3 regions of the Phyllobacterium sp. RCAM01083 genome follow, and region 1 is predicted to be linked to each of the others. Evidence: riboswitches for the same ligand, from Rfam matches in the RefSeq annotation. Region 1 holds a riboswitch; each other region holds the start of a gene.
The links. Region 1 has a riboswitch for cobalamin ahead of ACZ25R_RS03655 (ribonucleoside-diphosphate reductase subunit alpha). Riboswitches for the same ligand answer to the same signal wherever they lie in the genome.
Positions count from the first base shown of each region.

Region 2: another riboswitch for cobalamin. It lies ahead of ACZ25R_RS16315 (DUF1636 family protein); the one in region 1 lies ahead of ACZ25R_RS03655 (ribonucleoside-diphosphate reductase subunit alpha).
Region 3: another riboswitch for cobalamin. It lies ahead of bluB (5,6-dimethylbenzimidazole synthase); the one in region 1 lies ahead of ACZ25R_RS03655 (ribonucleoside-diphosphate reductase subunit alpha).

Region 1 covers NZ_JBVFZN010000003.1:450,149-453,703, forward strand. The annotation lists gene ACZ25R_RS03645 (FecCD family ABC transporter permease) at 1-625, shown strand, start outside; gene ACZ25R_RS03650 (heme ABC transporter ATP-binding protein) at 628-1,419, shown strand; cobalamin riboswitch at 1,470-1,680, shown strand; gene ACZ25R_RS03655 (ribonucleoside-diphosphate reductase subunit alpha) at 1,789-3,555, shown strand, end outside.
Region 2 covers NZ_JBVFZN010000005.1:1,933,524-1,937,078, reverse strand. The annotation lists gene ACZ25R_RS16325 (ABC transporter substrate-binding protein) at 1-762, opposite strand, end outside; gene ACZ25R_RS16320 (ABC transporter ATP-binding protein) at 762-1,568, opposite strand; gene ACZ25R_RS16315 (DUF1636 family protein) at 1,695-2,057, opposite strand; cobalamin riboswitch at 2,164-2,376, opposite strand; gene ACZ25R_RS16310 (transglutaminase family protein) at 2,531-3,555, shown strand, end outside.
Region 3 covers NZ_JBVFZN010000005.1:415,222-418,776, forward strand. The annotation lists gene ettA (energy-dependent translational throttle protein EttA) at 1-847, shown strand, start outside; gene ACZ25R_RS08695 (MOSC domain-containing protein) at 967-1,575, shown strand; cobalamin riboswitch at 1,602-1,777, shown strand; gene bluB (5,6-dimethylbenzimidazole synthase) at 1,845-2,597, shown strand; gene ACZ25R_RS08705 (DUF2293 domain-containing protein) at 2,530-2,847, opposite strand; gene ACZ25R_RS08710 (ArsR/SmtB family transcription factor) at 2,990-3,555, shown strand, end outside.

The DNA.
Region 1 (3,555 bases):
CATCTTCACGCTCATCCTCTACCACGTCGCGACGCGGCGCGGGCAGACATCCATCGCCACCATGCTGCTCGCCGGTATTGCGCTCGGCGCCATGGCCGCCGCCTATATCGGTGTCCTGGTCTATGTCGCCGACGACAAACAGTTGCGCGATCTGACATTCTGGGGGCTGGGATCGCTGGCGGGAGCCAATTGGGTCAAGATCGCCGCATCAGGCCCGCTCATTGCGCTCGCCCTCGTCATTTCACCGTTCCTCGCCCGCGGCCTCAACGGGCTCGCCCTCGGGGAAGCATCGGCCAGCCATCTCGGCATCCCGGTGCAGCGGTTCAAACGCATTGCCATTGTCACCGTCGCTGCGGCCACCGGCGCATCGGTTGCGGTCAGTGGCGGCATCGGCTTTGTCGGCGTCGTCGTTCCGCATCTGCTGCGCCTCGTGATCGGTCCCGATCATCGCTATCTCCTGCCGGCCGCCGCCCTCCTTGGCGCCAGCCTGCTGCTGATTGCCGATGCGGTCAGCCGAACGATTGTTGCGCCATCGGAACTGCCGATCGGCATCGTCACGGCAGCCGTCGGCGCACCGTTCTTCCTGTGGATATTGCTGCGCCGCCGCGGCATTCTGGACCTCTGACCATGATCCGTGTTTCCGATGTCTTCGTATCCCTCGGCCGAAACAGAATCGTCGAGGACGTATCCTTTGATGCGCAGGCCGGCGCATTCACAGTTATCGTCGGCCCCAACGGGTCAGGCAAAACGACCCTGATGCGCGCACTCTCCGGTGATCTGCCGCATGAGGGCGTCATCAGCATCAACGGCACGCCGATCGACCGGCTGAAGCTCTGGCAGATGGCAACCATGCGGGCGATCCTGCCGCAATCCACCTCGCTGTCCTTCCCGTTTACCGTGCGTGAGATCGTCAAGCTGGGCATGACCAGCGGCCGCTCCGGTGTTTCGCGCCACAACGTGGACACACTGCCCGATGAAGCGCTTGAGCGCGTTGACCTCGCGGGTTTCGGCGGGCGGTTCTATCAGGAACTCTCCGGCGGCGAGCAGCAGCGGGTGCAACTGGCGCGCGTCCTCTGCCAGGTCTGGCAGCCGGTGCTCGACGGCCAGCCGCGCTTTCTGTTCCTCGATGAGCCGGTATCGAGCCTCGATATCAAACATCAGCTGATCATCATGCAGATTGCCCGCGACTTTGCCGATCGCGGTGGCGGGGTCATCGCGATCCTGCATGACCTCAACCTCACCTCCATGTTTGCCGACCGGGTGGTGGTCATGCACAGGGGGAGGGCCGATTCTGTGGGCACCCCCATGGAGGTCTTGACCGATGACCGCATCCTGCGCGTCTATGAATGTGCGCTCAAGGTGGGCGGTCTGCCCGGAAAATCCGTGCCGTTCGTCTTGCCGCAATCCGCAGTGTTCTGAGCAAGTGAAGATGCCGCCATCCACCTATTGACTAAAAACGGTGATTTGATACTAAATATAGATGTTATGGTTCTCCCCGAGTCGCAAGACCGGGAGCTAAGAGGGAAGCCGGTGAAATGTCCTGGACATTGATACCGGCGCTGCCCCCGCAACTGTAAACAGCGAGTTGTTGTCGACAATGCCACTGGAGCCGCGCTTCGGGAAGGCCGACACCAGCGTCGACCTGTGAGCCAGGAGACCTGCCATGACATGATGAACGTCCACGGGCGGGGTGTCCCGGTGTGTCGCTTGCAATGGTCGGCCGCAAGCTGACCGGATTCTTGCACGCGTGCGCTCGACCTTTGCCCCCAACATTTGGGGTATAAGCACATGTCTCTTTCTCTTCAAACCACCCGCGTCGACGGTCAGTCGCCGGTTCGTCCCGCCGAATTGCTGCCATCATCCAGCGAGCCCGGCTATCGCGTCATTCGCCGCAATGGCTCGGTCACGCCCTTCGACCCGCTGAAAATCACCGTTGCTCTCACCAAAGCCTTCCTCGCCGTCGAAGGTAATGTCGCTGCCGGTTCGCGCCGTGTGCACGATGTCGTCGAAGGCTTGACCGCCGACATCGTGACAACATTGAAGCGCCGCAGCAGTGAAGGCCGTCTGTTCCACATCGAGGATGTGCAGGATCAGGTCGAACTTGCCCTCATGCGCAGCGAAAACCACAAGGTTGCGCGTGCTTACGTGCTCTATCGGGAAGAACGCGCGAGAGAACGCGCAAAACTGGTGGAACCCGTGGCCACAACCGGCCCGTCGCTGAGCGTTACGCTCCTCGACGGAACCAGGGCACCGCTCGATGCGGCGCGCCTCGCCCGCATCATCGATGAAGCCTGTGAAGGACTTGAGGGGGTCAGCGCCGCACCGATCCTCAGCGAAACCCAGCGCAATCTTTACGACGGTATCACGCTCGATGAATTGTCGCTTGCGCCCATTCTGGCTGCACGCACACTCGTTGAAACAGAACCGAACTATTCCTTTGTCACCGCGCGGCTGCTTCTCGACAAACTGCGCCGCGAAGCCTTGAGCTTTGTCTTCGGCAGGCCCGAACAGGCGACCCAGCATGAAATGGCGGAGCGATACGCCGATTATTTCCCCGCCTATGTGAAGGCCGGCATTGAAGCCGAACTGCTCGATCCGGAACTCGCCCGCTTCGACCTGCGGAAAATATCAGCCGCTCTGAAGCCGGAACGCGACCTGCAGTTCCAGTATCTTGGCCTGCAGACATTGTATGATCGTTATCTCCAGCAGACACGCGGTATCCGGTTCGAACTGCCACAGGCCTTCCTGATGCGCGTTGCCATGGGCCTCGCCACCCGTGAGATCGACCGGGAAGCACGCGCCATCGAATTCTACGATCTGCTGTCGTCGTTCGACTTCATGGCTTCCACCCCGACCTTGTTCAATTCGGGCACGTTGCGCCCGCAGCTGTCCTCCTGCTTCCTGACCACCGTCGCCGACGATCTCGATGGCATCTTCAAGGCGGTGAAGGACAATGCGCTTCTGGCAAAATATTCCGGCGGTCTTGGCAATGACTGGACGCCCGTGCGTGGCCTTGGCGCCCATATCAAGGGAACCAACGGTGAAAGCCAGGGCGTTGTACCGTTCCTGAAAGTGGCCAATGATACGGCCATCGCGGTCAATCAGGGCGGCAAGCGCAAGGGCGCGGTCTGCGCCTATCTCGAGACCTGGCATGTCGACATCGAGGAGTTCCTCGATCTGCGCAAGAATACCGGTGACGACCGCCGCCGCACCCATGACATGAACACTGCCAACTGGGTGCCTGACCTGTTCATGAGCCGCGTCGAGGCGGACGAGCCATGGACCCTGTTCTCACCCGACGAGACGCCGGATTTGCACGACCTCTATGGCGCGGCATTCAAATCCGCCTACGAGGCCTATGAAGCCAAGGCCGCACGCGGGGAAATCCGTGTCTTCCGCACCGTGCGGGCACTGGATCTCTGGCGCCGGATTTTGACGATGCTGTTCGAGACCGGCCACCCATGGGTCACGTTCAAGGACCCCTGCAATATCCGCTCGCCGCAGGGTCATGTCGGCGTGGTGCATTCCTCGAACCTGTGCACGGAAATTACCCTC
Region 2 (3,555 bases), on a different contig from region 1:
ATCGAGGAGGACAAGGAATTCCGGATTGCGCGTCGCCACGGTTTCCCACGAGGTGGTGCCCCAGCTGGTGTCGAGATCGGCCATGATATTGGTGCCGCCGGCTTCGCTGATCATTGCCGTGGGAATGGCGAACTTGCCCGCTGTAAACGGCTTGTCCTCGCCGGAATCGTAGAGGAAGACGCGGGTGCCGCTCTTGTCGCCGATCTTTGTCTTGATCGCCGCGAGTTCTGTCTTCCAGGCGCTGACGAGTTTATTCGCCTCGTCTTCCCTATCGAAAATCTTGCCGAGCTTTTCCATGTCGCCATAGAGCAGGTCCATGGTGGCGGCGGGCCGGGACTTGTCGAGATGGATGCAGCTTTCGGTCAGTTCAAGTGTCTTGATGCCGTGCGGCGCCAGCGTGTCGGGGGTGACCTCACCGCCCGGCTTCATGCCGTAATTCCAGCCGGCGAAGAAGAAATCCGGTTCCGCCGCAATGAGATTTTCAAGGGTCGGATATTTCGGCGCAAGCTCGGGAATGGCGCCCAGCTGTTTCTTGAAGGCGTCGTCGAGCTTGTACCAGCCGGTAATGCCCGAAACCCCGACCATCGAGGATTGCAGGTGCAGGGCGAAGGCCATTTCGCTCATGTTGATGTCCTGGATGACCGCACGCTTGGGCGCGGCCTCGAAGGTGACGGGCTTGCCGCAACTGTCGACCGTCACGGGAAACGCCCATGCGGGGGCGGACAGCGCCGACAAGGCGAGGGCGAGCAGCATTCTTTTCATCAAATTCTCCGTAGCTGAGCAGTTTGTTTTGTGGTTGGTCCGGGTGCTTCGAACACCATGAGATCGCGATCCTGCGAGGGATGGCGCAGGCGCAGGACATCGAGATCGAAGACATCGCTGACGATGCGCGGCGTCAGCGTTTCGTCGGGCGTGCCGGCGGCGACGAGCTGGGCGGCATGCATGACGGCAACGTGGGTGGCAAACGGCGCCACCAGCGGCAGGTCGTGCAGCACCGCTATAACAGTCACATTGAGACCGGCCACCAGCGCCAGCAATTCGCTGCGCGCCTTCGGGTCGAGGTGATTGGTGGGTTCGTCGAGAAACAGGATGTCAGGCTGCTGGGCGATGGCGCGCGCCAGCTGCACGCGCTGCCTTTCGCCGCCGGAGAGCGAGCCGATGGGACGGCGCGAAAACGCGGCGATCCCGGCGCGGAGCAGGGCTTCCGTCACGATATCCCGGTCCTTCGCCTTGGTCAGGGTGCCGGTGTGCGGAATGCGGCCAAGGGAGACATAATCGTCAACCAGCAATTGCGGGTCCGGCATGTCGGTCTGGCCGACGAAGGCAAATCTCCTGGCCCGTTCCTTCGGCGGCAGCCGGTCTATTGCCGTACCGTCGAGATGGACGTTGCCGGAGGAGGGGCGCAGCAGCCCGGCCAGCATGCGCAAAAGCGTGGATTTCCCCGCGCCATTCGGCCCGATAATGGCAAGTCGCGCGCCGCGCACGATGTCGAGCGATACCTCGTCCACCAGCGTCTGGCCGGCGGTGCGGAACGTCACCTCGTCGGCACGCAGGGCAACATGGCTCATGGGCGGATATCCGTGACTGCAGGCAAGGCACATGGTGTCAAATCCCAACCGGTAAACGTCGTCGCGTTATCGCGGACGCGTCGTTCTCGTATAGTAACGTTATAACATTGGTCAATGCCTGATGTATCATAGGTGCGCCGGAATGCGTGCGAGAGTCTTGTCCCAAAGGCCTTGCGGGCGCTGTGATGCCTTGGACCAGCCATCGGCGAGCGCGTGATACATCCGGGCGAAGTCCAGAAGATCGGCAAAGTCCGTGGCGGGATCGATATCGCCGAAGAGATATTGCGCCTTGCCGGGCGCCCGGAACGCCACCGTGCAGGGTCGTTCGCAGCCCGCCATGCAGCCAACACCGCGCACCTCATAGCCGAGCTGGCCATCGAGTTCCGCCTGCAGCCTGTGGGCAAGGGCCTGTCCCGGTCGTGACAGGCCGTCGACCGCCTTGCACAGGGTGCAGACGATAATCTGGTGATCGGGTCTTGGCGTGGTCATGCCGGTGCCTTGCCTTGTGGACAAAGGTTAGGGGAACGCGGCCAATGCACCATCGCGACAATGCGGGAGAGGACATCGCATCGCTCCCGGCACACCCCGTCCGGTTCGAATTGTAGATGAGATGGCAGGTCTCCTGGCTCGCGGGTCTCAGCTTCGCCTTGCCTTCCCGACCTTCCGGTCAGTGGCATGTCAGGCATCGCTCACCGCTTACAGTTGCGGGGGCAGCCACGGTCTCGGTCCCTTTTGGGTACGCCTCACCGTGTTCCCTTTTCATCTCCCGCGTTGTCGTGCGGAAGAAACCATCGGCGCGGATGCTATGCGGCCAGCCGCGCAGTTGCAAGCACGTTTATGCGGCAATTTTTGCCGCTGCCAAAATTTTTGGCAAATGAAAGATTTCAATTGGCCGGTAACGCGTTAGAGTGCTGGGAGCATTTGTGGAACCGCAGTTTTTTGAATCAGACTTTTGAGGCGATATGGCAATTCACGCAGCAGTCTATCATCTGACACACTACAGGTATGACCGGCCCATCATGCTCGGGCCGCAGATCATCCGGCTCCAGCCGGCACCCCATTCCCGGACAAAAGTTCTCAGTCATTCCCTGAAAGTCAGTCCGGCCAATCATTTCGTCAACCTGCAGCAGGACCCCTACGGCAATTTCCTCGCCCGCTTCGTCTTTCCCGAACCGGTGACGGAGCTGAAGATCGAGGTCGATCTCGTCGCTGATATGACCGTCTACAATCCATTCGATTTCTTCGTCGAACCGGTCGCCGAGACCTGGCCGTTCAGCTATCCCGAAGAGATCAGCGACGACCTGTCGATCTATATGAAACCGGAACCGGCAGGACCGCTGGTTTCGGCTTTCCTTGCAACCATCGATCGCAGCCCGACGAACACGGTGAATTTCGTCGTTGATCTCAACGCACGTATCCAGCGCGAGATCGGCTATGTCATCCGCATGGAAACCGGGGTTCAGGAACCGGACGCAACCTTGAACCTGCGCTCGGGATCGTGCCGGGATTCAAGCTGGCTGCTGGTGCAGGTGTTGCGCAATCTCGGTTTTGCCGCGCGGTTCGTCTCCGGCTATCTCATCCAGCTGAAGCCCGATCTTGTCGCCATCGATGGTCCCGCCGGAACGGACAAGGATTTCACCGATCTGCATGCCTGGTGCGAAGTCTACCTGCCGGGGGCGGGCTGGATCGGTCTCGACCCCACCTCCGGGCTTCTGACCGGTGAAAGCCACGTACCGCTTGCCGCCACCCCGCATTACCGCAATGCCGCACCGATTTCCGGCATGGCGGAATTCGCCAATGTGGAATTCGGTTTCGATATGCGGGTGACGCGCGTATCCGAGCACCCGCGCATCACCAAGCCCTTTTCCGACGAATCCTGGAATGCGCTCGATGCGCTCGGCGAAAAGGTGGACGCGATCCTGAACGAGAGGGATGTGCGCCTGACTATGGGCGGCGAGCCCACATTCGTGTCCATCGACGATTTCGA
Region 3 (3,555 bases), on a different contig from region 1:
GTGGATTTCCGCCAGCCCCAAGGCACGTCAGGCCAAGTCGAAAGCCCGTATCAAGGCCTATGACGCGCTGGTCGATGCCGCCAATGAGCAGCGTCCCGGCGATGCGCAGATCATCATCCCGGCAGGCGAACGGCTGGGGCAGGTGGTTATCGAAGCCGAGAACCTCACCAAGTCCTTCGGCGACCGCGTTCTCATCGAAAACCTGACCTTCAAGCTGCCGCCCGGCGGCATTGTCGGCATCATCGGTCCGAACGGTGCGGGTAAGACCACGCTGTTCAAGATGATCACCGGACAGGAAAAGCCGGATTCCGGCTCGATCCGCGTCGGTGAAACGGTTCATCTCGGTTATGTCGACCAGAGCCGCGATCACCTCGCGGCGGAGAAGAATGTCTGGGAAGAAATCTCCGGCGGCAATGAAATCATCAAGATCGGCAAGAACGAGATGAATTCGCGCGCCTATGTCTCGGCGTTCAACTTCAAGGGCGGCGACCAGCAGCAGAAGGTCGGCAATCTCTCCGGCGGTCAGCGTAACCGCGTGCATCTTGCCAAGATGCTGCAGTCCGGCGGCAATGTCCTGCTGCTCGACGAACCGACCAACGATCTTGACACCGAAACGCTGGCGGCTCTGGAAGACGCGCTGGAAAAATACGCCGGCTGCGCCGTTATCATCAGCCACGACCGCATGTTCCTCGACCGGCTGGCGACGCACATCCTGGCCTTCGAAGGCGACAGCCACGTCGAATGGTTCGAAGGCAACTTCCAGGACTATGAGAACGACAAGATCCGTCGTCTCGGACCGGACAGCGTCAATCCGAAGCGTCCGAGCTACAAGCCTCTGACACGCTGATGCGACCGGGAGGGCGGCAACGCCCTCCCATCACCAATTTTGACGTTTCCATCAGTGATATTGGCTGGTTTTAACAAGCAATTTTCCTAAGATGCGGCTGATTTCACCGGAGTGCCGTCATGACAGATCTTTTCGCAACCAGAACGGACATCCTTCCGGCCCGCAAGATTGTTGGGCGGGTGAGCGGCCTGTTCCAGGCGCCGAAAGACAGTTTTGTCACCGCTGCCACGGACACGCTCGATCTCACCTTTGAAGGCATCCGCGGCGATTATCATGCCGGCCTGACGCGCCGGTCCGGCGGACGAGAACCTTGGTATCCGCGCGGAACGGAGATGCGCAACGAACGGCATATTTCCGTTCTGGCGGCCGACGAGCTTGCAATGATTGCCAGCGCCATGGGCCTTGCGGAAGTCAAACCCGAATGGATCGGTGCCAACATGGTTGTCGATGGCATTCCCTCGCTTTCCATGCTGCCGCCGCGCACGCTGCTGTTCTTCGAAGGCGGAGTGACGCTGAAGGTCGACGGGCAGAACGCGCCGTGCAAGGTCGCCGGCCGTTCCATCGCCGAGCGGGCGCAGACGGCGGATCACACCGCGACGGCGCTTGACTTCGTCAAGGCGTCGAAGCGGCTGCGTGGCATCGTCGTCTGGGTTGAAGTACCGGGAATCATCCGTTCCGGCGAAAAAATCGATGCGCGCCTGCCGGAGCAATGGATTTATCCCGGCTGACGCTTGCGTCCTTCGCCGATCTGTGGCGAATGGAATGCAGGTCCGGTGCCTGCATGCAGGAGAATCGGGAAGCCGGTGCAAATCCGGCACGTGCCCAACGCTGTATAGGGGATGGGCCGCGCAGTTTGCCACGGGGAAACCCGGAAGGCGCGCGGTTCAGGTGAACCTCAGTCAGAAGACCGGCCGGACCGGATAGCCGAAACCGCACGGACAGCGGGGAGGTGTCAGGGGTCAGGGCAATCTGGCCCTCGCATTGTTGGGAGCAAACGATGCACGACTCTGCCTGTGGTCCCGTGGCCGCCGCCGATTTTTCCGCGGACGAGCGCGCCGCCGTCTACAAAGCCATCCATACCCGCCGCGATGTGCGCGACCAGTTCCTGCCAAGGCCCGTCGACGACGATGTGCTGCTGCGGCTGCTCGATGCCGCCCATCACGCGCCGTCGGTGGGGTTCATGCAGCCGTGGAATTTCATTCTCATCCGCGATGCGGCACGCAAGGCCGAGGTGCATCAGGCCTTTACCCGCGCCAATGCCGAAGCAAAGGCCATGTTCACCGACGAGCGCCAGGCGCTCTACGCGTCGCTGAAGCTTGAGGGCATCGTGAAGGCGCCGGTCAATCTGTGCATCACCTGCGACCGGACACGCGGCGGCGATGTCGTTCTGGGGCGCACCCATAACCGGCAGATGGATGTCTACAGCACCGTCTGTGCCGTGCAGAACCTGTGGCTGGCGGCGCGGGCGGAAGGCATCGGCGTCGGCTGGGTCAGCATCTACCACGACCGGGACATGCGCCGCATTCTGGCCATCCCCGATCATGTCGAGATCATCGCCTATCTCTGCATCGGCTATGTCGACCAGCTCTACGATCAGCCGGAGCTGCAAAAGCGCGGCTGGCGCGAACGGCTGCCGCTGGACCAGCTCATCTATGAAGATCAGTGGAATGCCGGCGCCGAAGTCAGCTCGGATCGTCCTCGTCCGGATCCAGCAGCCGCGTCGCCCGCCATTCCGTCAATTTCCGGTTGATCGCCTCGAGCACGAAGAAGCGGGCCGACTCCTTGTCATAGCCCTCGTCGCGCAGCGCATCGTAGTCCGTGTGCAGATGGCGGACATGGGCGACCGTGGCCAGCCACACCGCAATGGGTGGCGGCAGGCTTTTCATGTGCGGTGCCGTGGCGGCAGCGCGTATGGGCTCGGAATCCGAATAGGGCACGGCCGGCAAAAGCAGCGTCAGCGCCTTGCCGATGGCCCTTTGGCGGTTGGTTCCTGAACTCATTGCACTGTCTTCCCGCCGATTCGCTGATCGATATACCAGCCTATTTCAGACGCGACAAAATTTGCCGTCAACGGAAAAACAAAACTTGCCAAATCTGTATTTCTCACATAAACATATCTTTATATCTTTTGAGGATACCTTGATGGACAAACGTGATCTCAATCTTGACCTGATGGTCGATACGCTGAAAGCAGCGGCGGAACCCAGCCGCCTGCGCATTCTGGCGCTGTTGTCCCGGGGGGATCTGACGGTTTCCGATCTGACCTCCATCCTCGGGCAGTCGCAGCCGCGCGTCTCCCGCCATCTCAAGCTGCTGTTCGAAGCCAATCTGATCAACCGTTATCAGGAGGGGTCCTGGGCCTATTTCCGCCTCGCTGAATCCCTGGTGGTTGGCGATATCGCCCGAATCCTGCTTGATCGTCTTGATGTGTCCGATCCATTGCTGGAGCGTGATATCGAGCGGCTCGGCTCGGTGAAGCTGCAGCGCCGTGAGCGGGCCGCCGCCTATTTCAGTGCCAATGCCACCAGCTGGGACGCTATCCGTTCGCTGCATGTGCCGGATGGCGCGGTGGAAGCCGCGCTGACGAAGATCATCGGGCGCACGCCGTTCCAGGCGATGCTTGACGTGGGCACCGGCACCGGCCGTCTTCTTGAACTGTTTGCCCCGCTTTACGTGCGCGGTGTCGGCATCGATATCAATCGCGACAT